3 regions of the Desulfobaculum xiamenense genome follow, and region 3 is predicted to be linked to each of the others. Evidence: predicted binding sites of a transcription regulator. Region 3 holds the regulator's gene; each other region holds the start of a gene.

Region 1 (7,469 bases), on a different contig from region 3:
CCTTGCGAATGCCGTCCAGAATACGGCCATGCTCCACGAGGCGATAATATCCCGCAGTGGTCACGGCGAAGCCCGGCGGGACAGGAACCCCGGCGCGGCACATCTCGCCGAGGTGCGCGTTCTTGCCGCCGACCAGATGCCCCATGTCCACGGAAATGTCGCAATGCGGCATGACGAGGTCGCAATCCGGCGGCGCTGGCGGGCGTTCGGCCACGTCGAGAACCTGCGCGCGGATGCGTTCGAGATCGTCACGCAGACGCGCATGTCGGCCGCCGGAGAGGTCGTTTATGGCATCGACCATCCGCGCCGTATGAAACATGGCCCGCGAGGACTGCTCGCGCACGTAGGCCATGGTCAACGGCGTCTCGCCCCGGAGCTTCTCTTCGAGGTCTGCGATGAGAGTCAGAAGTTCGGAGTTGGATTCGAGCAGGGACTTGAAGCGCGCGTAGCGCTCGCGAAAACGCTCCGCCGCGTCGGGACGCTCGACGCGTTCCCGCCGGATTCCACGCGAAAGGAATGGCAATCGCAACATACCGTCTCGCTTTCGGGCTGGAATCCGGTCCGAGGCCGCATCACACCGAAACGTACTTGGTGGCCGGTCCCTTGCCCGTCTTTTTGAGCAGGCCCTTCTTCACGAGGTCCTGCAGGTCGTAGATGGCCGTGCGCGAGGGCAGATCGCCGCCCACGAGCTTCTGATAGCCACTGCGGGTAATCTCGCCACGGCGGCGGATGACCTCTATGGCCCGCTGCTGGCGGATATTCAACTCATCCCCCACCTCGATCGGCTCGGCCTGCGCCCGCGAGGGGCGACGCGGCGCGGCGGGCTTGGGCGATGCAGGCGGCTCCGGTCTGGCGGAGTCCGCAGATGCGCCCCACCCCGCAGGAGCGCGGTCGGAAGAGGACGCAACGCTTGCGGAGCTGGCCTCCGTTTCACTCTGCGACGGAGACGGCAGGCCAAACGGCTCCTCTGGCAACGATTCGTCCGCGCCGGTCCACGCCGATTCGATCTCGGCCCACCCGCGCGTTCTGATGCGATCGTCCTCGTCCTCCAACCGAATGTCCTCGGCCTGGATGACGGAACGCGTGCTCATGACCGCCGCGCGGGTGATGACGTTGACCAGTTCGCGAATGTTCCCCGGCCAGTCGTATTCACGCAGCTTCTCCAGCGCTCCCTTGCTGAGGGCCAACCCCTTGCGTCCGGCCACGGCCTCGGCCTTGTGCAGATAGTGCTGCGCAAGGGCCGGAATGCTCTCGCGGTGCCGCCGAAGCGGGGGGGTGGAGAGCATGATGACCTTCAGCCGGAAGTAGAGGTCCTCCCGGAAGCGTCCCTCGCGAATCTCCTCGGGGAGATCGGCGTTGGTGGCCGCAATGAGCCGGACGTTGACGTCGACCTCGCGGTCACTGCCCAGCGGCTTGATCTTGCGCATGGCAATGGCGCGCAGGAGCGACTGCTGGACCTTGGGCGACGCGGACTGAATCTCATCGAGGAACAGGGTTCCGCCATGGGCCTCCTGGAACGCGCCCTTGCGGTCGGTGCGGGCCTCGGTGAACGCGCCGCGCACGTGGCCGAACAGGGTGTCCAGCAGCAGGTTCTCGTCCAGCGCTCCACAGTTAATTGAAATGAACGGTTTCGTGCGGCGCGGGCTGTGGCGATGCACGGCCTCTGCGGCCAACTGCTTGCCGGTTCCCGTCTCGCCGACGACGAGCACGTCCACATCCACCTGTGCGGCGCGAACGATATCCGACTTGAGCTGTTCAATTTCCGGACCAATGCCGATGATCTCGGGGATGACGTCGTCCTCGGCGAGCACGGCGGGCACCTCATCATCCAAGGCCGCCTTCTCGCGCAGGCTCACATCGCGAATGGTTTCGTCACGGCGGCGTATCTCCTCGATCTGACGACGCATGATGGCGATCATCCTATTGAACGCATCGCGCAGACGCTCGGCCTCGTAGCCAGACGTCTTGACCGCGATCTCGCGGATTTCGCCCTCGTCGTGCATACGATCGACGGTTCTCGCCAACTGCATGATGGGTCGGGTCAGGCAATGGCTCACGCCAATGATCACGGCGGCGAGAAGTAACGCGGAAACTATGGTGATGATGAACATCACGTCCAGATGCTTGTAGCCCGCCGCCACGGTCAACACGCTACGATCCTCGAAGGCGATGCCACCCACCACGTGCCGCTCTCCGCCAGCCACGGGAGCATAGAACAGCGGTGCCCACGCGAGGTAGTAATCGTTCACGCTCGACGTGTGATGCCCCCTGTTCTCCTCGCGGATGATACCGCTCTGGCCGCTGCGGTTCTCGAAGACCATCCCCCAGAAGAACTTGTTGCCCGATGACGGACGAAACGCGCAGGACAGGCCGGGACGACCGAGGGTGCCCTCCATGCCCGCTCGCGCGAGATAGGTGGACAGTGCGGTCTCCTTTTTCTCCAACTCCTCGGACTGGCAGAGCATCCAGCCGTCGTTGTCGAAGAGGTAGGCGAAACGGACCTCACTGCTGCGGGGATAGCCCCACAGGGGCGATTTGTCGGAGTTGTACAGCGACAGGATGTTTCGGACATGCCGGACGTCGAGTCCGACGAAGAGTAGACCCTCGCGGCCTTCGGGACCAACGCAGGGCGTGAAGAAACGTAAGATATGGGTGGAAACGCGCTGCTGCGCGCCCTCCGGCCCCACAAACGGATATTCGATTTCGATAATGCGGGAGATACGCACCTCTCCGGGACGGATGCCTTCGGCCTCGTCGAAGGTGAGCAGCGGATTGGGACGTATGGAACCGAACTCGCCGTCCTCGGCCACGGACATATCGCCATTGCGCGATACGATCACGAAATGCCCGCCTCCATCGCTGGAAACAAACCCTGCCTCGCGATAGTCCACGCCGCCTGCGGACCTGTTTCGCGCAACAAAATCACGCAAAACATCGGCGCTCACGCCGCCTTGCGAAATAAAGAGGATATCCTCGCGACATTTCGAGAAGAGCTGTTCGACCTGATGGGAGATTGCAAGGGTCTGCACGCGAACGTTGCGTTCGAGGACGAGGTCGATGAACGAGCAGGACACTCTGTAGGAAAAGAGGCCGGATATGCCAAGGATGCAGACCACGGCCGGAATGAGCCACATGAGGAGCCGGGTGCCGATGCTCCAGAACCCGAAGCCCTCCGGACCGCCACGCAGTACCAGCGATGGAAACCTGCCGTTGAAGAGACCCATGCGCCCTCCTCCTTGCCCACATTCCCTGTACGCATCACGAAATTATCTCGCAACATCGGGCGTGGTCAATCGGTGAATAGCCCTCTCAACCTGCGGAGGTCAAACACTTTTTCACTTTGGCATACGCCTTGCTCTACGCTGGGTATCGCAAGACCGCTCCCCGGGACAGGAAAGGCAAACACCTGAACGGACCGGACGGGCGGCGGCAGGAGAGGCACCACAGGTGCCGCTCCACCAGCGGGAACATGCCGGTCATGGGCAGTAGCCGGCACTGCCCATGCCGGGGTTGGTACGAAAAAGGATTTGGACCCCAAACGAGAGACGGAGGAATAGACATGAAGAAGCGGACTCTCGGCATCTTCGCCACAGTGATGGCCTTCAACACCCTCCTTGCCAAGGCGGCGTGGGCGGGCGGCAAAAAGGCCAGCGACCTCGTTGTCGTGGCCGACACACGGCTCATCAATTCCGAAATCATGCGGTACTTCGCGGACCTCTACAACACGAACATTCTGCTGTTCGCCGTATGGGCCGTTGTTCTCACCGCCGTGATGGGATGCGTTCTCGGCTGGCTCATGGACAAGGTCATGGAACGCACCGGCATCGACCTGCACTCGCGCAAGATCGTCGAACACTAGGACACAGGGAGGAACGTCATGGCTGATATGAGCTGGCTCTACATGTACATGCCCATCGCAGGCGTGCACATCTTCTGGCCGGGACTGGTACTCATCGGTTTCTCGGTCGGCGTCATCGGCGGGTTCTTCGGCATGGGCGGTGCCTGGATGGTTACCCCCGGCCTGAACATTCTCGGCTTCCCCATGGCATTCGCCATCGGCACGGACATTGCCCACATCGCGGGCAAATCCATGATCTCCACCATGCGCCACTCCAAGTTCGGCAACGTGGACTACAAGCTCGGCATCGTCATGCTCGTAGGCACAATGGTCGGCATCGAAATAGGTGCACAGATCGTCATGTACCTTGAGCGTCTCGGCATGGTCGGCTCCGTGGTCCGCTGGGTCTACGTGGTCTTCCTGGCCCTCATCGCCTGGATGGTCTTCTACGACTACGCCAAGGCCGTGAAGAACAAGAAGATGGGCAAGACCGGCGAGCACGGCGCTGAAGGCGTGACCTGGTACAAGACCCTCCACAAGCTGAACATTCCCCCGATGGTGCACTTCACCCGCTCCGGCTTCACCTGCTCGGCGTGGCTGCCCATCATGGTCTCCATGGTTACCGGCGTTCTGGCTGGCTTCCTCGGCATCGGCGGCGGCCTGCTCCGCATGCCCGCCCTCGTCTACCTCATTGGCTGCCCGACCCACGTGGCCGTCGGCACCGACCTCTTCGAGGTTATGATCTCCGGCCTGTACGGCGCCTTCACCTACACACTGAAGGGCCGCATCGAAATCGTGGCCGTGTTCGTGATGCTCACCGGCGCCGCCATCGGCGCGCAGATCGGCACCGTCGCCACCAAGTACTCCAAGGGCTACGGCATCCGCCTCGCTTTCGGCGCGGCCGTGCTGTGCTGCATGATCTCCATCATCCTGAAGCAGGTTGGCCTCACCGCCGCCGCTGCAGTGCTCATTCTCTCCACCATCGGCGTCATCTGCCTGATGATCATCAAGATCATGTGGGTTGGTGCCTCTCAGGAGCTTCGCGAGAAGAAGGCCCGCGAACAGGCCAACGCCTGACCGAAAGAAACAAGGGAGTTATGAAATGAAGCGCATCATCACCATTCTGGCTTCGGCCCTGATCCTCTCCTGCCTCACCATCGGCAGCGCCTTCGCGGCGGAGGTCGTGCAGGGCAAATGCCTCGGATACGATACCGCAGCCGCCACCATCGAGGTGGAGGAATACGATATCAACTTCTCCAAGGATCACCCCTACGGCCACTCCACGGGTATCCGCTCGCTCTTCAACGTCAAGGAAGCGAAGATCGGCATCACCCCCGAGACCGGCGACGTCCTGCGCATCGCCTACGATGTGAAGGGGTCCCAGAAGATGGCCCTCAAGGTCATGAACGTCTCCAAGCAGGACCTTTCGAAGAAGTAACGCAAACGTCGGCCCGCGCGCCCCGCTTCCCCGGGGCGCGCGGCACCGGCTGGAGAGAACGGACATGCTCAACGTACGCGACGTAAAAGACAGATTGAACGCACGGCAGAGGGTCGTCGTGGTCATCATGGACATCATGCTGCTGCTCGAACTCTGCCTGTGCATGTACTACGGGTCTGCCAAGGCGGAGAACCTGACCATCTTCTTCCTCAAGGTCTACCTCCCCGCGCTCCTGGTCACCGTGATCACCGCGCGGATATTCATCCGCAGGTTCAGAACCAACGAAACCGTCGCCGAGGCCGAAGCCGCATGACCCACGCCATCCCGAGAAACAGGGCGGAACGCCGCAAGGGCATCGCGGACCTCTGCCAGAAGCTGACCCTCGTCATGTGCTCGCTGGTACTCCTCGGCGCGCTGGACGGAATGCAGGCCGGCTTCCGCACGGACAAGACCATGTTCTGCGTGGTCCGTGGCGAAGAGACCCTCGTCTCGGGTGACCTGTACATCCCGCCGGGCGAACAGGGCGTACGCGTCCATGCCGAGGCGGAGAACAGCGCGCCGGGAACCAATCTCGACGGCTACATCCGCTACAGCACCACTGCGCCCGGCCTGTCCATGCATTTCATCGAGATCAAGGGCCGCCTGTGGCGCGGGCTGCTGCGGGTCTCGGACTCCGCTGCCCTCGGTGACGCCCGGCTCGACGTATTTCTGCGAGGCTGCCCGCCAGAGGAGCTGGCCCCCTACCACACCGTACGCATTGTGCCCGACCGCGCCGCCCTCGCCGCCAGCCAGCTCTCCCTGTTCCGCCGCATCTTCGGCGTGGAACCGTGGTGGGTGATGCTCGGCGCGATGCCGCTGGCCGCGCTGTGCGGGCTGGCCGTCTTCCGCGAGAAGGGCCGCGAGATGAACAGACTGCTCGCAAACGGCGTGGCCCCCATCTATAAGCTCGCCCGCCGCGGCGACCACTGGGAGGTCGTATTCGGCCTCGGAACGAACCACGGCGTACGCGAAGGGGACACCCTCGCCATTCTCGACCGGAACCTCGCCCCGGTCGGCAGTCTGACCGCACATACCGTGCAAAACGAAATTTCCCACGCCAACGTGGACATGCGCACCAAGATAGCCCCGAGCTTCTTCGTCGCGCTGCGAAACTAGCCAGAACCCCGGACCGGACCGAGGAGAACCAACGTGCACGACACCAATAACGACACCCCAATCGCCTGCCTCTGGGAAGCCGACGGCAAGACGTACACTGTGGGCATCGTCGGCACCGGTCCGGGTTTCCTATCCATCGTGGAGGTCCTCTCCTGCGAGGACTATGAGGAATTCCTGCCGCCCATGCGCCTTGTGGCCGTGGCCGAGCCGAAATTCAACCTAAACTGGGTGCGCACCCTGCGCTCGCGCGGGGTGGCCGTTCACGAGTCGTGGGCGGCCATGCTCGACACGCACCCGGATATCGACATCGTCATCGACCTAACCGGTAGCTCGGCAACCGTCCGCGAACTGCGCGACGCACTGCCGCCGCACGTGTCACTCATGGACCGGGGGGCCGCCGTCTTCCTGTGCGGGCTGCACAGCCTGTTTCAGGCCGGAGCGCACACCCGCTCGCGCCTGCAGAGCAGCGAGGCGCTGCTCTACGCCGTGGCCGGGCAGATCCGCGAAGACATTATGCTCCTCGACCTGCGCGGACGCGTGGAGGACATGAACATCCACGTCCAGACGCGCACAGGAGCCGCACGCCATGAGCTCATCGGCAAGCCCTGCTGGAACGTGCAGACCCTGACACAGGGCACCCCCTTCTGCCGTGGGCCGAACCGCAAATGCCCGTTCCACACCACGCTGACCACGCGGGCCAAGGCCGAAGCACTGCTCACACGGGTCGATCCCGAGGGAAACCTCATGTATTTCCGCGTGTACTCCTACCCCATCTTCGGCGAAAGCGGAGACATGGAACACGTGATGATCATGCGCCGCGACATCACCTCCCGCACACGGCGCGAGCGCCAGTTGAGCCAATCCGAGAAACTGGCCGTCATCGGCGAAATGAGCATGTACCTCGCCCACGAGATCAAGAACCCGCTCTTCGCCATCGGCGGTTTCGTCCACGCACTCATGCGCTCCGAAGCCATTGTCGGCAAGGACCGCGAGAAGCTGGAGATCATACAGGAGGAATGCCTGCGACTGGACCGCATC
Region 2 (7,469 bases), on a different contig from region 3:
GGCAGCTACGTTTCGCTCTCCGTGGCGGACAATGGACCGGGTATTCCCACGGACATTCTGGACAAGATATTCGACCCCTTCTTCACCACCAAGGGCAAGGCCGAGGGCACCGGACTCGGGCTTGCCGTGGTGCTCGGCATCGTCAAGGTCCACAAGGGCGGCATCGAGGTGTCCAGCGCGCCGGGCCTGCGCACGGCCTTCACCATCCGCCTGCCGCGGGCCGACGGCGCGGACGCGGAGCGCACCCTTGATGCGGAGCAGGCGCGGCCCGGACGCGGGCGCATCCTCTTCGTGGAGGACGACGAGGACCAGTTGGCCACCATTCCCCGCGTGCTGGAGATGCTCGGCTACGCAGTCGTCGCCGCCTGTGACGCCGACGCGGCGATGGAGTTGCTCGGTGCGGACACGCAGGGAATCGACCTCGTCATCACCGACTACGATATGCCGGGACACAACGGCGTGCAATTGGCGCGGATGATCGGCGGCGTGGCCCCGCATCTGCCCATCATCATGGTCTCCGGCCGGGAGCTGGCCATGGCCGCAGCCGAGGACGAGGCCAACATCGTGCGGGTCGTGCTCAAACCATACGACAGGAACATCCTGTCCGAAGCCATAAGGGATGTGCTGCGTGACAATGCTCAATGATCAGAACATATTCGGCAGGATTCTCGTGGTGGACGACGATCCCGAGGTCCGTGGCACCATGGAGAGCCTGCTGCGGCGGATGCTGTTGCACTGCGAGTGTGCGGCCACGCTGGGTGAGGGACTGCGCGCCATGCGCGAGGGCAGTTTCGACGTGGTCTTTCTCGATGTTCGCCTGCCGGACGGCAACGGACTGGAGGCGCTGGCCGAGATCAAGGCCATCCCCGACGCGCCCGAGGTCATCATCCTCACCGGGCAGGGCGATCCCGACGGCGCTGAATTGGCCATTCAGGGTGGCGTGTGGGACTACCTCGTCAAGCCCACGCCCATCAAGCAGACCATGCTCAGCGTGCAGCGCGCGCTCAAGTATCATGAGGAGAAGAAGGCCGAGGCCCCGGTGGTGGCCCTGAATCTCGACAGGGTCATCGGCCATGCGCCGGGCATGCACGCCGTGTTCGACCTCATCGCGCAGGCGGCGCGGTCCGTGTCGTCCACGCTCATCACCGGCGAGACGGGCACCGGCAAGGAACTCACCGCGCGCACCATCCACGAGAACGGTCCGCGCAAGGACGGGCGCTTTGTGGTGGTGGACTGCGCCTCGCTCACTGAGACGCTTGTTGAGAGCACACTGTTCGGCCACCGCAAGGGCGCGTTCACCGGCGCGGACAAGGACCGTACCGGACTGGTCCGGATGGCCGACGGCGGCACGCTGTTCCTCGACGAGGTGGGCGAGATGCCCATGTCGCTCCAGAAGTCCTTCCTGCGCGTGTTGCAGGAAAAGCGCTTTCGGCCCGTGGGCGACACGCGCGAGGAGCAGAGTGATTTTCGGCTCATCGCCGCCACCAACAAGGATCTGGAGGCCATGGTCCGCGAGGGGCGCTTCCGCGAGGATCTGCTCTTCCGGCTCAAGACCATTACCATCGAGTTGCCGCCCCTGCGCAGCCGTCCGGAGGACATCCGGCCGCTGGCCATGTACCACGTGACGAACCTCTGCGAGGAGTACTGCCTGCCGGTGAAGGGGTTCGGCTCGGACTTCTTCGAGGTGCTCGGGGCCTATTCGTGGCCGGGCAACGTGCGCGAGCTGTTCAACGTGCTGGAGCGCGCCTTCGTGGCCTCCGGGCAGGAGAAGACGCTCTATGCCATGCACCTGCCGCACGACATCCGCATCAAGGTGGCCAAGGCCAGCCTCGGCGGGAAGGGCGGTCCCTGCCGCGAGACGCCCCGTCCCGGACTGGAGGCGACGCACGTTCCCGCCGTGGACGCGAAGAGCGGCTCGCCGTTCGCCGGGCTGGATGCGCTGTTCGTCGGGCCGCTGCCCAACCTTCGCGACTTCAAGACCATCATGGAGAAGCGCTACCTCGAATACCTGATGGAGCGCTACGATGGCGACCTCGCCAGCATCCTCAAGGTGTCCGGATTGTCGCGCTCCCATTACTACGCGCTGCTCAAGAAGACGGGCATCGCCTCGCGGCAGGGATGAGCGGAGGTCCGCTTTTTCGGACGGATGGACCACTGTCCGGAAAAGCGGACGGCATTCGCCGTTCCCGGTGCGCGTCGTCCGTCCACCCGTCTATTTTGCCACTCGGCTGATTTTGAGTGGACAATGATTTCATGAAATGGAAGGTAGAGAATGAACGTGGTAGAAGCTTGCTGATTGAGCGAATAAACGGCCTTCGCCGATTCCTGTCCGGAAAAACAGACCTCCGGGGCTATGCCGACGGGGTTGGCGGGGATGTCATTCTTGCAATGCCCCGTATTCGCTTGGAAATTTTGCAAAGCTGTTTCTGGCACGGTTCTTGTTGGACTTGGGCGCTTTTCCCACACGTCCTCGGTTCCCGTGCCCAATGCGACGGAAACCGTTCATAAATCTTAAGGAGAGGATTTATGTCTAAACACATGAAGACCATGGACGGCAACACGGCCACGGCACACATCGCCTACGCCCTGTCTGACTGCGCCGCCATCTACCCCATCACCCCGTCGTCCAACATGGGCGAAGTGGCTGATGAGTGGGCCGCCCAGGGCCGCAAGAACATCTTCGGCCAGACCGTGAACGTGCGGCAGATGCAGTCCGAGGCCGGCGCGGCCGGTGCGGTGCATGGCTCCCTCGCCGCTGGCGCGCTGACCACCACGTTCACCGCCTCGCAGGGCCTGCTGCTCATGATTCCCAACATGTACAAGATTTCCGGCGAGCTGCTGCCCGGCGTGTTCCATGTCTCCGCACGCGCCATCGCCGCGCACGCGCTGTCCATCTTCGGCGACCATCAGGACGTCATGGCCTGCCGCCAGACGGGCTTCGCCATGCTGTCCTCCGCTTCCGTGCAGGAAGCCATGGACCTCGCGCTGGTCGCGCACCTGACCGCCATCGAGGCCAGCGTGCCCTTCATGCACTACTTCGACGGCTTCCGCACCTCCCACGAGATTCAGAAGATCGAGGTCATCGAGTACGAGGACATCGCGAAGGTCGTGAACTGGGACGCCATCGAGGCCTTCCGCCAGCGCGGCGCGAACCCCGAGCATCCCGAGATTCGCGGCACCGCCCAGAATCCCGACATCTACTTCCAGGGACGCGAGGCTGCCAACCCGTACTACAACGAGCTGGCTTCCCTCACCGTCGAGAACATGAAGAAGGTCGAGTCCATCACTGGCCGCCGCTACCGCCTGTTCGACTACGTCGGACATCCCGAGGCCGAGCGTGTCGTCGTGGCCATGGGCTCCGCCTGCGAGGCCATCGAGGAGGTCATCAACCACCTGCTGGCCAAGGGCGAGCGCGTCGGCCTGATCAAGGTCCGCCTGTTCCGCCCGTGGTCCACCGAGGCCATGCTCTCCGTGCTACCCGCCACGGCGACCACCATTACCGTGCTCGACCGCACCAAGGAACCCGGCGCGCTGGGCGATCCGCTCTATCAGGACGTGTGCACCACCTTCATGGAGCGCGGCGAGATGCCCACCATCATCGCTGGCCGCTACGGCCTCGGCTCCAAGGAATTCACCCCCGCCATGATCAAGGCCGTCTTCGACAACATGAAGGTGGCCCAGCCCAAGAACAAGTTCACCGTGGGCATCGAGGACGACGTCACGCACACCTCCCTTGAGCTGCGTGCCGATCTCGACACCACCCCCGCGGGCACCGTGCAGTGCAAGTTCTGGGGCCTCGGCTCCGATGGCACCGTCGGCGCGAACAAGAGCGCCATCAAGATCATCGGCGACAACACCGACCTCTACGCGCAGGGATACTTCGCCTACGACTCCAAGAAGTCCGGCGGCATCACCATTTCCCATCTGCGCTTCGGCTCCTCGCCCATCCAGTCCACCTACCTCATCAACGCCGCGGACTACATCGCGTGCCACAACCCGGCCTACGTCCACCAGTACGACCTGCTGGACGGCATCAAGGACGGCGGCACCTTCGTGCTGAACTGCCCGTGGACCGTGGAGGAGATGGAGAAGGAGCTGCCCGCTTCCCTCAAGCGCACCATCGCCGAGAAGAAGCTCAAGTTCTACACCGTGGACGGCGTGAAGATCGCCGGCGAGGTCGGCCTTGGCGGACGCATCAACATGGTCATGCAGACCGCGTTCTTCAAGCTCTCCAAGGTTATTCCCTTCGAGCAGGCCGTGGCGCTGCTCAAGGACGCCATCACCAAGACCTACGGCAAGAAGGGCGAGAAGATCGTCAATATGAACCATCAGGCCGTTGACCGTGGCATCGACGCCATCGTCGAGGTCAAGGTTCCCGAGTCCTGGCTTGAGGCTTCCGACGAGTGTTGCTGCGGCTGCGGCCACGACGCCCCCGAGTTCATCACCGACGTGGTGCGGCCCATCCTCGCTCAGAAGGGCGACGATCTGCCCGTGTCCGCCTTCGAGCCCGATGGCCTGTTCCCGGTGTCCACCGCCGCCTACGAGAAGCGCGGCGTGGCCATCAACGTGCCCGAGTGGATTCCCGAGAACTGCATCCAGTGCAACCAGTGCGCCTTCGTGTGTCCCCATGCCGCCATCAGGCCCTTCGTGGCCACCGAGGGCGAGCTTGAGGGCGCTCCCGAGACCTTCGTCACCGTCGACGTGAAGGGTGCCAAGGAGCTGAAGGACATGAAGTACCGCATGCAGGTCTACGCGCAGGATTGCCTGGGCTGCGGCAACTGTGCGGACATCTGCCCCGCCAAGGAGAAGGCGCTGGTCATGAAGCCGCTGGGCACCCAGATCGAGGCGCAGGTGGCCAATCTTACCTTTGCCGAGGCCTCCATCAGCGACAAGAGCGACCTGCTCGCCAAGCGCGACAGCGTGAAGAACTCCCAGTTCTTCCAGCCGCTGCTTGAGTTCTCCGGCGCATGCGCTGGCTGCGGCGAAACCCCGTACGTGAAGGTGCTTACCCAGCTCTTCGGCGAGCGGATGATCATCTCCAACGCCACGGGCTGCTCCTCCATCTGGGGCGCGTCCGCTCCCACTACGCCGTACTGCACCAACCGCAACGGTCAGGGCCCGACCTGGGGTAACTCCCTGTTCGAGGACGCGGCCGAGTTCGGTTACGGCATGGCCCTTGGCGTGACCCAGCGCCGCAACAAGCTGTGCGACCTCATGCGCGAGGCCATCGAGTCCGACATCCCGGATGCGCTCAAGGAAGCCATGCAGAACTGGCTGGACAACAAGGACGACGCTGAGAAGTCCAGAGTCTACGGCGACGCCGTGCGCAACATGCTGTGCGAGGCTTCGCCGAGCCCCGTGCTGAGCGACATCTTCGCCATGGAAGACCTTTTCACCAAGAAGTCCGTGTGGATCTTCGGCGGTGACGGATGGGCTTACGACATCGGCTACGGCGGCGTGGATCACGTGCTGGCCTCCGGCGAGGATATCAACATCCTCGTCATGGACACCGAGGTCTACTCCAACACCGGCGGCCAGTCCTCCAAGGCCACGCCGCTCGGCTCCATCGCCAAGTTCGCGGCCTCCGGCAAGAAGACCGGCAAGAAGGATCTCGGCCGCATGGCCATGACCTACGGCTACGTCTACGTGGCCTCCGTGGCCATGGGCGCCAACAAGCAGCAGATGATGAAGGCCTTCCAGGAGGCCGAGGCCTACAAGGGCCCCTCGCTCGTCATCTGCTACGCCCCCTGCATCAATCAGGGCATCCGCAAGGGTATGGGCAAGTCGCAGTACGAGCAGGAGCTGGCCGTCAAGTCCGGCTACTGGCCGCTGTTCCGCTTCAACCCCGAGCTGGCCGATGAGGGCAAGAACCCCTTCATCCTCGAATCCAAGGACCCCGACGGCTCGCTTCAGGAGTTCCTCTCCGGCGAGAACCGCTACGGTCTGCTCGAACGCACCTTCCCCGAGGAATCCAAGAAGCTGCGTGCCGAGATCGAGACCCAGTACCTGCACCGCTTCGAGCACTTCAAGGCGCTTGCGTCTCTTGAAGGCCCCACGGTCATCGGACCCGAGGGCGTCACGCTCAAGGGCGGCGAAGCTGGCGAGCAGTGCGCGGTGTCCGACACCGCCGAGCATGCCCGCGCCAAGGGCGGCGAACCCTGCGACGACGGTCGCGAAGGGAAGTAGCCCCTACTGGTTCATTCGAACGCTTGAAACGGGGCGCGGCGACACGCCGCGCCCCGTCTTTTTTTGTGGAGTTGACAGGAGCGGCGGTGCGCCTTGCGAAGCGCCCGTGCGCAGATTCCGGCGGCAAAGCGTGCCTGCGCCGTACGGGAACAGGGAAGAGGGGTGTCCACCACAGCGGGATACCGTGTTGAGGAGACTGGGACGTTGCGTCAGCAAGCATTGTCCCGCAACGGTCGATGGTTGTCCGCAATGGCGAACACGTCCGTTTTTCCGGACCGGAGAGTGTCGTCCAGTTTGTCGGACGCGCTTTCAAAACCCGGAAAATCGCGGTATCATCGGCATGAATCCTCATTCGACGGATCTTGCCTACTCACTTCTCCTCCTCCAAATCGACTCTCGCAATGGATAATGTCTTTTATTTCGGCATGTTGTACTCGCAGCGTGGCCGGAGTCCGTTTTCCCGGACCGGTTCCGATAGCCCCGGAGCCGAAGAAGGGGAGGGCGTGAAGACAATATCCCGGAATAATGGAAGAAGTCGCAACATGTAGAAGTTGGCACGCAACTTGTTCTTGGAAAAAACGGATTATCGTTCAACCTCTAACTCGCTTTCCAAGGAGCCTTTCTATGTCCATTGGAGTCCTGGCCCTTGTCGCCGTTCTACCCATCGTGCTGGCCCTCGTGCTGATGGTCGGCATGCGCTGGCCCGCCACCAAGGCCATGCCCGTCGCGTGGCTTGTCACCGCGCTCGGCGCTGTGCTTGCGTGGCAGCTTCCCGCAGGATACGTCGCGGCCCTTACCGTTCAGGGTTTCGTGACCGCCATCGGCATCCTGATCATCGTTTTCGGAGCCATCCTGATCCTCTACACGCTGCAGTACAGCGGCGGCATGGAGACGATCCAGTGTGGCTTCCAGGGAATCTCCCGTGACCGCCGCGTGCAGGCCATCATCATTGGCTACATGTTCGCGGCCTTCATCGAAGGCGCAGCCGGCTTCGGTACGCCCGCCGCACTGGCCGCACCGCTGCTTCTGAGCCTCGGCTTCCCGCCGCTGGCCGCAGCCGTGATGTGCCTCGTCTTCAACTCCTTCCCTGTGACCTTCGGCGCCGTCGGCACCCCCGTGGTGCTCGGCCTGAAGTTCCTGAAGGACCTCGTCGAGGCTGCGGTGGTCTCCGGCGTGGCCGGGGTGAACTTCACCAGCATGGAGTCCTTCAACCTGCTGGTGGGTCAGTGGGCGACGCTCATGCACCTGCCCATGATCTTTATCCTGCCCATCTTCACCCTCGG
Region 3 (7,469 bases):
GTTCCCGTGGTGTCGAGGGCAAGATCAAGGCCATCGAGTACGCCCGCGTGAACAAGGTGCCCTTCTTCGGCATCTGCCTCGGCATGCAGTGCTCCGTGATCGAGTTCGCCCGCAACGTCGCTGGCTTTGAGGCCGCCAACTCCGAGGAATTCGATCAGAACACTCCCGATCCGGTCATTTACCTGATGAAGGAGTGGTACGACTTCCAGACCGGCCGCGTGGAGCGCCGCGACGAGTCCAGCAACAAGGGCGGCACCATGCGCCTTGGCGCGTACCCCTGCAAGATCGTGCCGGACACCAATGCCAGCCGCGCCTACGGCGAGGAGAACATCAGCGAGCGTCACCGCCACCGCTATGAGTTCAACAACGCCTACATCGAGCGCCTGCGCGAGAAGGGTCTCGTGTTCTCCGGCACCTCTCCGGATGGCGAGCTGATGGAAATCGTCGAGGTCAAGGACCATCCGTGGTTCCTCGGCTGCCAGTTCCATCCCGAATTCCAGTCCAACCCCATGCGGCCCCATCCCCTGTTCCGGGACTTCATCAAGGCCGCCAAGGAGCAGAGGAAGGGCAAGTAGGGAATGAATTCCACTGAACTCTACGAGCTTTCCTGCACGGGTCCGTTTGTCATAGCGGGCCCGTGCGCCCTCGAAAGTCTCGATATCGCACTGCGTACCGGCGAGCGGGTGGCCGAGGCCGCCCGTGCGCTTGGGCTGACGGCCGTCTTCAAGAGTTCCTTCGACAAGGCCAACCGCACCTCGGTGACCAGCTTCCGTGGCCCCGGCATGGAGGAGGGACTCCGAATGCTGGCCCGCGTCAAGGAGGCCACCGGCCTTCCCGTCATCACCGACATTCACGCCCCCGAGCAGGCCGCCGTTGTGGCCGAAGTGGCGGACGTCATCCAGATTCCCGCCTTCCTCTGCCGGCAGACCGACCTTCTGGTCGCCGCGGGCGAGACCGGGCGGATCATCAGCGTGAAGAAGGGTCAGTTCCTCGCTCCGTGGGACATGCGCCACGCGGTGGAGAAGATTCGCTCCACCGGCAACGGCAAGATATGGCTCACCGAGCGCGGCGCATCCTTCGGATACAACAATCTCGTCGTGGATTTCCGCGCTTTGTCCATCATGGCCGGGTTCGGCTGCCCCGTGGTGTTCGACGCCACGCATTCCGTGCAGTTGCCGGGCGGGCAGGGTGGATGTTCTGGCGGGCAGCGCGAGTTCGTGCCCGTGCTGGCTCGTGCGGCCGTTGCCGCCGGTGCCAACGGCGTGTTCCTCGAAACGCATCCTGATCCGGACAAGGCTCTGTGCGACGGTCCCAACTCCTGGCCCCTCGATCGGCTCGACGCGCTGCTGCGCGATCTCGTCGCCCTGTGGAATGTCGGCCATGAGTGCTAGCGAAGCCGCCATTGCCGCAGCTCGTCAGGTGCGGGTGCTCGTGCTCGACGTGGACGGTGTGCTCACCGATGGCGGGCTGTACTACGACGCGGCGGGAGATGTCTCCAAGCGCTTCAACGTGCAGGATGGGCTGGGCATCAAGCTCGCCCAGGCCGCCGGTCTCGTCGTGGCCGTCATCACCGGACTGAAGTCCAAGGCTGTGGAGAAGCGCGTGCGCGAACTCGGCATCAAGGACTACCACGCTGGACACACGGCCAAGATTCCCCTGCTGCAACAGATTTGCGACGCCCATGGCGTGCAGATGTCGCAGGTCGCCTATCTTGGCGACGACTGGGTTGACGCCGGGCCTTTGCGCAGCGTTGGTCTGCCCATGGCCGTGTGTAACGCCCAGCCCGAGATTCGCGACATGGCCGCGTGGGTGTCCACCGTTCCCGGCGGACATGGTGCCGTACGCGAGTGCATCCGCTTCATCCTCGAAGCGCAGGACAAGCTGGGCATCCTCTGGGAGGAATGGAAAATCCGATGAACCGTTCGCGTCTCGTCCTTGTCATCACGGTTTCGTTGATTGCCATTTTGGGCGCGGCGTATCTCGTGTGGATCGGCAGCGGCGGGCCGGACGGCGACGACGTCATCACCGCACCCCCGGTGGACATGTCCATGCAGGGGGTGGAGTTGACGCGCAGTTCCGGCGACGGTTCGCGCTGGACGCTCAAGGCCGAGGGTGCCGAATATCAGCAGGAGGACGGCGTGGTCAGCGTCCGTTCCCCGCGCATCGAGTGGGAGCGCGCCGACCATGATTCCGTGACGGTCACGTCCGCGAGCGGAACCGTGGATCAGAGCAGCGGCAACGCCCAGCTCTGGCCCGACGTGGTCATCGTCTCCGGTGACACCACAGTGCACGCCGGACGCCTCGAATACAGCGAGCAGAAGCGATCCATCCACCTGCGCGAGGACGTCCGCATCGTGCGCGGAGGGCTTGCTCTCGACGCGCCGGAAGTCGTTTTCGATCTCGATACCAATGTGATTACAGCCACCGGCGGCGTCCGGGCCGAACTGACGGGCCATGCGGAGCCGACCATGGAGGACAAGCCGTGAAGACCTTCCCCCGTATCGCCGCGTTCGCCATCGCCGCCACGCTTATGACCGCACCTCTTGCGGTCGCGCAGTCCACGTCCGTTCCGACGAAGATCACCTCTCAGAAGACCGTCTACGATCAGGACGGCCGGACCGTCGTCTTCCGTGGCGACGTGTTGGTGGTGCGCCCCGACATGAAGATATGGGCGGACGTTATGACCGTGCGCCTCGACGCCTCCGCGAAGCAGGGGCAGCCGGGCACCATCTCCCGTATCGAGGCCACCGGCAATGTGCGCCTTGAGCGCGAGGGCAAGAAGGGCCAGTGCGCCAAGGCCGTGTACGATGCCGCCAAGGGCCTTTTGACCCTCAGCGGAGACCCGCGCCTCGCCGATGGCGACAACAGCATCTCCGGTAAGGTCATCCGCCTGTGGCTCAAGGACAACCGCAGCGAGGTCGAGGGCGGCGACAAGCCCGTGGAAGCCATATTCTTCACCCCCGGTGCCGAGGCGGGAAAGTAGCATGTCCGTCATTTCCGCTTCCGATCTGTGCAAGGTGTACGGCCAGCGAAAGGTCGTGCACGACATCGGCGTCAACGTCGCGCAGGGCGAAGTGGTCGGCCTGCTCGGCCCCAACGGCGCGGGCAAGACCACCACGTTCTACATGCTGGCGGGCATCGTGAAGCCGACAGGCGGCTCAGTCCGGCTGGACGACGAGGAGATCACCATGCTGCCCCTGCACGAGCGGGCGCGGCTGGGCATGAGCTACCTCCCGCAGGAAAGCTCGGTGTTCAAGAAGCTCACCGTGCGGCAGAATCTGGAGATCGTGCTGGAGCAGAGCGGTCTCGACCGCGCAACCCAGCAGGCGAGGGCGGATCAGCTTCTGGACGAACTGGGCATCACCCGACTTTCGGACCAGAAGGCCATGCATCTTTCGGGCGGCGAGCGCCGTCGGCTGGAGATCGCCCGTGCCCTCATCCTCAATCCCAAGTTCATGCTGCTCGACGAGCCCTTCGCGGGCATCGACCCCATCGCCGTGGATGATATTCAGGGCATCGTGAGCGGACTTCGTGAAAAAGGTATCGGAGTACTCATTTCCGATCACAACGTTCGAGAGACGTTGAGAATCTGCGACAGAGCCTATCTCGTCTACGAGGGACGAATCATCCTGAGTGGCACTCCGGATGAAATTTGTGCCGATCCGAAGGCCCGCCGGGTGTATCTGGGAGAGAGCTTCAGTCTCTAACATCCCGAAATCACTATATCAATTTCGATATTCAAAATCCTTGCCATCCTCGGTTGCAAGCTTGTTCCGGATGTGGCATGTTGCAAATGCGGTTGAGAAAACATTCTCATGCCGCATGGATTTCACCTTGAGCGACGGGCATTTTCGTTGGTTCAGACACATGTTTGACCGTGCCCCGTTCGCCGGAATCCCAACCGCCAACATTTCGCAAGAAGACGAACAGCCCCGATGGCACTCGAACTCAGACAACAGCTCAAGCTTTCCCAGCAACTGGTCATGACCCCGCAGTTGCAGCAGGCCATCAAACTGCTGCAGCTTTCCCGGTTTGAACTGGTTGATATGGTCCAGCAGGAACTCCTCGAAAACCCGCTTCTCGAGGAGGCCGTTCCCGAACAGGCTCAGGAGAAGGCCGAGGCCGAGGAAAATGCCCGCGCCGTAGAGGCTGCGCAGACGGCCGAGGTCATGGACGAGGGCGTTCGCGAGAACGACGCCGTTCAGGGCGCGGACTGGGAAAATTACCTCGGCGAGTTTTCGAGCACATCCCGCAATTCCGCCGCCCGCGAGGCCGAAATCCCCGAGGAGGGGATGTCCTTCGAGGCCCGGCTGTCGTCCAAGCCCTCGCTGGAGGGCCACCTTGAGTGGCAGCTCCGGCTGTCGGACATGACGCCCCGCCAGATGGACATCGGCGAGGTCATCATCGGCAACATCGGCTCGCAGGGCTATTTGCAGGCTACCGCCGAGGAAATTGCCGCCGACGCCGGGTGTACTTCCGAAGAGGTCGAGGTGGTGCTGCGTCGCATTCAGAATTTCGATCCAGTCGGCGTTGCCGCGCGTGACCCGCGCGAGTGTCTGCTCGTCCAGATCGAGTCCTACGGCTACGAGGACCCCATCCTCATCGAACTCGTCAGCGAGCACCTCGAAGATCTCGAAACCAAGCGCTATAAGCCGCTTGCCCGCAAGTTCCGCATCTCGATGGAGGAACTTCGCGAGTATCTCGATCTCATCCAATCCCTCGATCCAATGCCCGGTGCCGCCTACGGCAGCAGCGAGCCGCAGTACGTGAGCCCGGACGTCTACGTCTACAAGTACGAGGACGATTTCATCATCGTGCTCAACGAGGACGGTCTTCCTCGCCTCACGCTCAACGATTTCTATCTCGATTCCCTCAAGAGCGGCCGCGGCGCACCGGAAAAGGACTACGTCCACGAGCGGTTGCGCTCCGCACAGTGGCTGATGAAGAGCCTCTATCAGCGTCAGCGCACGCTCTATAAGGTCATGGAGAGCATCGTGCGCTTCCAGCGCGGCTTCTTCGAGAACGGCGTGACCAGTCTTCGGCCGCTCATTCTCAAGGATGTGGCCGACGACATCGAGATGCACGAATCCACCATCAGCCGCATCACCACCAGCAAGTATGTGGCGACGCCGCACGGCCTGTTCGAACTGAAGTTCTTCTTCAACAGCGCCCTTGGGCTGGACGACGGAAGTCAGGTCGGCTCCGAGAGCGTCAAGGCGCAGATCAAGAGCCTGATAGGTGAGGAGGACCCCCACCATCCACTGTCGGACGAGCGCATCGCGGAAATTCTGAAGGAACGGCTTCAGGTCAACATTGCCAGAAGAACCGTTGCCAAGTATCGCGGCGCGCTCGGCATACTCTCCTCTTCGAAACGCAAGGAGATTTTCTAGAGGTGGCGTGACGGAACTCTTTATTTTCGGGCTGAATGCACGTACACTCCAAATTACGGAGTGATATCGATCCAACAGCATCACAAGGAGGATCGTCGATGAACATCAGCTTGACGTTCAAGAATTTCGAACCGTCGGATCATCTGAGGAAGTACGCGCAAAAGCGCTTCGAAAAGCTGATCAAGTATGCCAACACCGGCAATACGGAGCTGAAGATAAATCTCGGGGTGGAGAAGTTCCGCCATATCGCCGAGGTCACGCTTTCCGGTGACAACATGAACATGTCCGCCGTGGAGGAGTCCGAGGACATGTACTCCTCCATCGACCTCGTGTACGACAAGATGACGTCGCAGGTCCGCAAGCTCCGCGAAAAGGGCAAGGACCGTCGTCGTTCCCGTGGCACCGTCCGCGACGAAGTCATCAGCTTCGAAGAAGGCGAAGCCGGACGCGAGGCGACCATTGTCGAGGCGCAGACCTACAAGCCCAAGCCCATGCTGGTGGACGAGGCTGCCATGCAGCTCGATACCCTCAATTACGAATTTCTCGTTTTCCTCAACGCCGAAACCGAGCGGGTCAACGTGATCTACCGCCGCAAGACGGGAGACTATGGTCTCATTGATCCCGGGATGTACGAATGAAGCTGGGTGATTTCCTGGATAACGAACTGATTTTGCCTGAACTTTCGGCCAGGACCAAATCTCGGGTCCTGGCCGAACTTGTGGCAGCCGTGGCTGAAAGGCGGCCGGAAATCGATGTGGAGGCCGCGCACAAGGTGCTCTTGGAGCGCGAGGCGCTCGGCACCACCGGCATCGGCGAGGGCATCGCCATCCCCCACGGCAAGCTCGACGCGCTGGAGGACATCGTCCTCGTGGTCGGGCGCTCCGCCGAGGGTGTGGAATTCGATGCGCTGGATTTCCGCCCCTGCCACATCTTCTTCCTCGTGCTCGCGCCAGAGAAGGTGGCCGGAATGCATCTGCGCATCCTCGCCCACATTTCGCGTATGCTCAAGGATGACGCATTTCGCAAGGCCTTCCTTTGTGCCGAGGGGCGCGAGGGATTGGCCAAGCTACTTGAGGGAGCGTGAGCCATGTTGGGCCGTGATGCATCCGGAGCGGAAAACAGCTTCCCGGTGATCATCCTCTCCGGCCTGTCCGGTGCGGGGAAATCGACGGCTCTTAAGGTTTTCGAGGACCTCGGATTCGTTACGGTGGATGGATTGCCGCCGAATCTCATCCCCGAACTCGTGGACCTTTTCCAGCGCCAGCGCGAGGTCTATCACCGTGGTCTCACGCTGGGCCTCGATGTCCGCCACTCCGACTTTCGCGAGAAATGGACCGGGGCGCTTGCCACCATGCGCAATAGCGGCGTCGAACCGCGAGTGGTCTTCGTGGAAGCCTCGGAAGAGGTTCTGCGCAGGCGTTACGCGGCGACGCGCCGTCCCCATCCGCTGGAGCAGGGCATCGGCCTTGATCGGGCGCTTGTGGAAGAGCGGGCGCTTCTGTTTCCCGTGCGTGATGTTGCGGAGATCGTGGTCGACACCTCCGACTATTCCATCCATGACCTGCGCCGCACCTTGCAAGAAAAGTGGAATTTTCTGCAGGACAAGCGCTACGGCCTGCATGTCTATCTCGTCACCTTCGGGTTCAAGCACGGCGTTCCCACGGATGCGGACCTCGTTTTCGATCTGCGGTTTCTGCCGAATCCGTACTTCGAGAAGGCGCTTCGGCCATTTACGGGGCGCGACAAGGCCGTGGCCGATTTCGTCCTTGGCTCGCCAGCGGGGCGGGAATATCTGGAAAAGCAATTGGAATTCCTGCATTATGTCCTGCCGTGCTACGCGCGGGAGGGCCGCTATCGGCTGACTGTGGCCATCGGCTGCACCGGCGGGCGGCATCGCTCCGTGGCCGTGGCTGAGGCTGTCTTTGACTCCTTGCGCGAGTCGGACTATGCAGTCTTTCTGGAACACAGGCATCTCGATTTGGATTAGAGCACCGCAGAACCGGGCCGTCCGGTCCCGCACACACTCCCAGCAGGAACATGAACACGGACAAGAAGACAAAGAACGTCGGCGTCATTATC

Evidence for each region. The regulator sigma-54, encoded in region 3, starts transcription at its own class of promoters, with help from an activator protein. The targets are predictions, from matches to a motif close to CTGGCACGGNNNNTGCTT.
Region 1: GGQ74_RS08570 (DVU0150 family protein) is a predicted target of sigma-54. The motif match lies at 3,341-3,358, and genes of this name have one in related genera.
Region 2: nifJ (pyruvate:ferredoxin (flavodoxin) oxidoreductase) is a predicted target of sigma-54. The motif match lies at 2,427-2,444, and genes of this name have one in related genera.

The regions. Positions count from the first base shown of each region.
Region 1 covers NZ_JAATJA010000002.1:148,746-156,214, reverse strand. Annotated here, with positions in the region: gene GGQ74_RS08580 (PEP/pyruvate-binding domain-containing protein) at 1-532, opposite strand, end outside; gene GGQ74_RS08575 (sigma 54-interacting transcriptional regulator) at 573-3,224, opposite strand; gene GGQ74_RS08570 (DVU0150 family protein) at 3,560-3,859, shown strand; gene GGQ74_RS08565 (sulfite exporter TauE/SafE family protein) at 3,887-4,915, shown strand; gene GGQ74_RS08560 (hypothetical protein) at 4,941-5,276, shown strand; gene GGQ74_RS08555 (hypothetical protein) at 5,341-5,589, shown strand; gene GGQ74_RS08550 (hypothetical protein) at 5,586-6,431, shown strand; gene GGQ74_RS08545 (ATP-binding protein) at 6,465-7,469, shown strand, end outside.
Region 2 covers NZ_JAATJA010000002.1:744,536-752,004, forward strand. Annotated here, with positions in the region: gene GGQ74_RS11200 (hybrid sensor histidine kinase/response regulator) at 1-645, shown strand, start outside; gene GGQ74_RS11205 (sigma-54-dependent transcriptional regulator) at 635-2,122, shown strand; gene nifJ (pyruvate:ferredoxin (flavodoxin) oxidoreductase) at 2,527-6,186, shown strand; gene GGQ74_RS11215 (L-lactate permease) at 6,811-7,469, shown strand, end outside.
Region 3 covers NZ_JAATJA010000001.1:384,478-391,946, forward strand. Annotated here, with positions in the region: gene GGQ74_RS01745 (CTP synthase) at 1-575, shown strand, start outside; gene kdsA (3-deoxy-8-phosphooctulonate synthase) at 579-1,391, shown strand; gene GGQ74_RS01755 (KdsC family phosphatase) at 1,381-1,917, shown strand; gene lptC (LPS export ABC transporter periplasmic protein LptC) at 1,914-2,486, shown strand; gene GGQ74_RS01765 (LptA/OstA family protein) at 2,483-2,983, shown strand; gene lptB (LPS export ABC transporter ATP-binding protein) at 2,985-3,707, shown strand; gene rpoN (RNA polymerase factor sigma-54) at 3,936-5,390, shown strand; gene hpf (ribosome hibernation-promoting factor, HPF/YfiA family) at 5,489-6,028, shown strand; gene GGQ74_RS01785 (PTS sugar transporter subunit IIA) at 6,025-6,474, shown strand; gene rapZ (RNase adapter RapZ) at 6,478-7,377, shown strand; gene GGQ74_RS01795 (PTS sugar transporter subunit IIA) at 7,428-7,469, shown strand, end outside.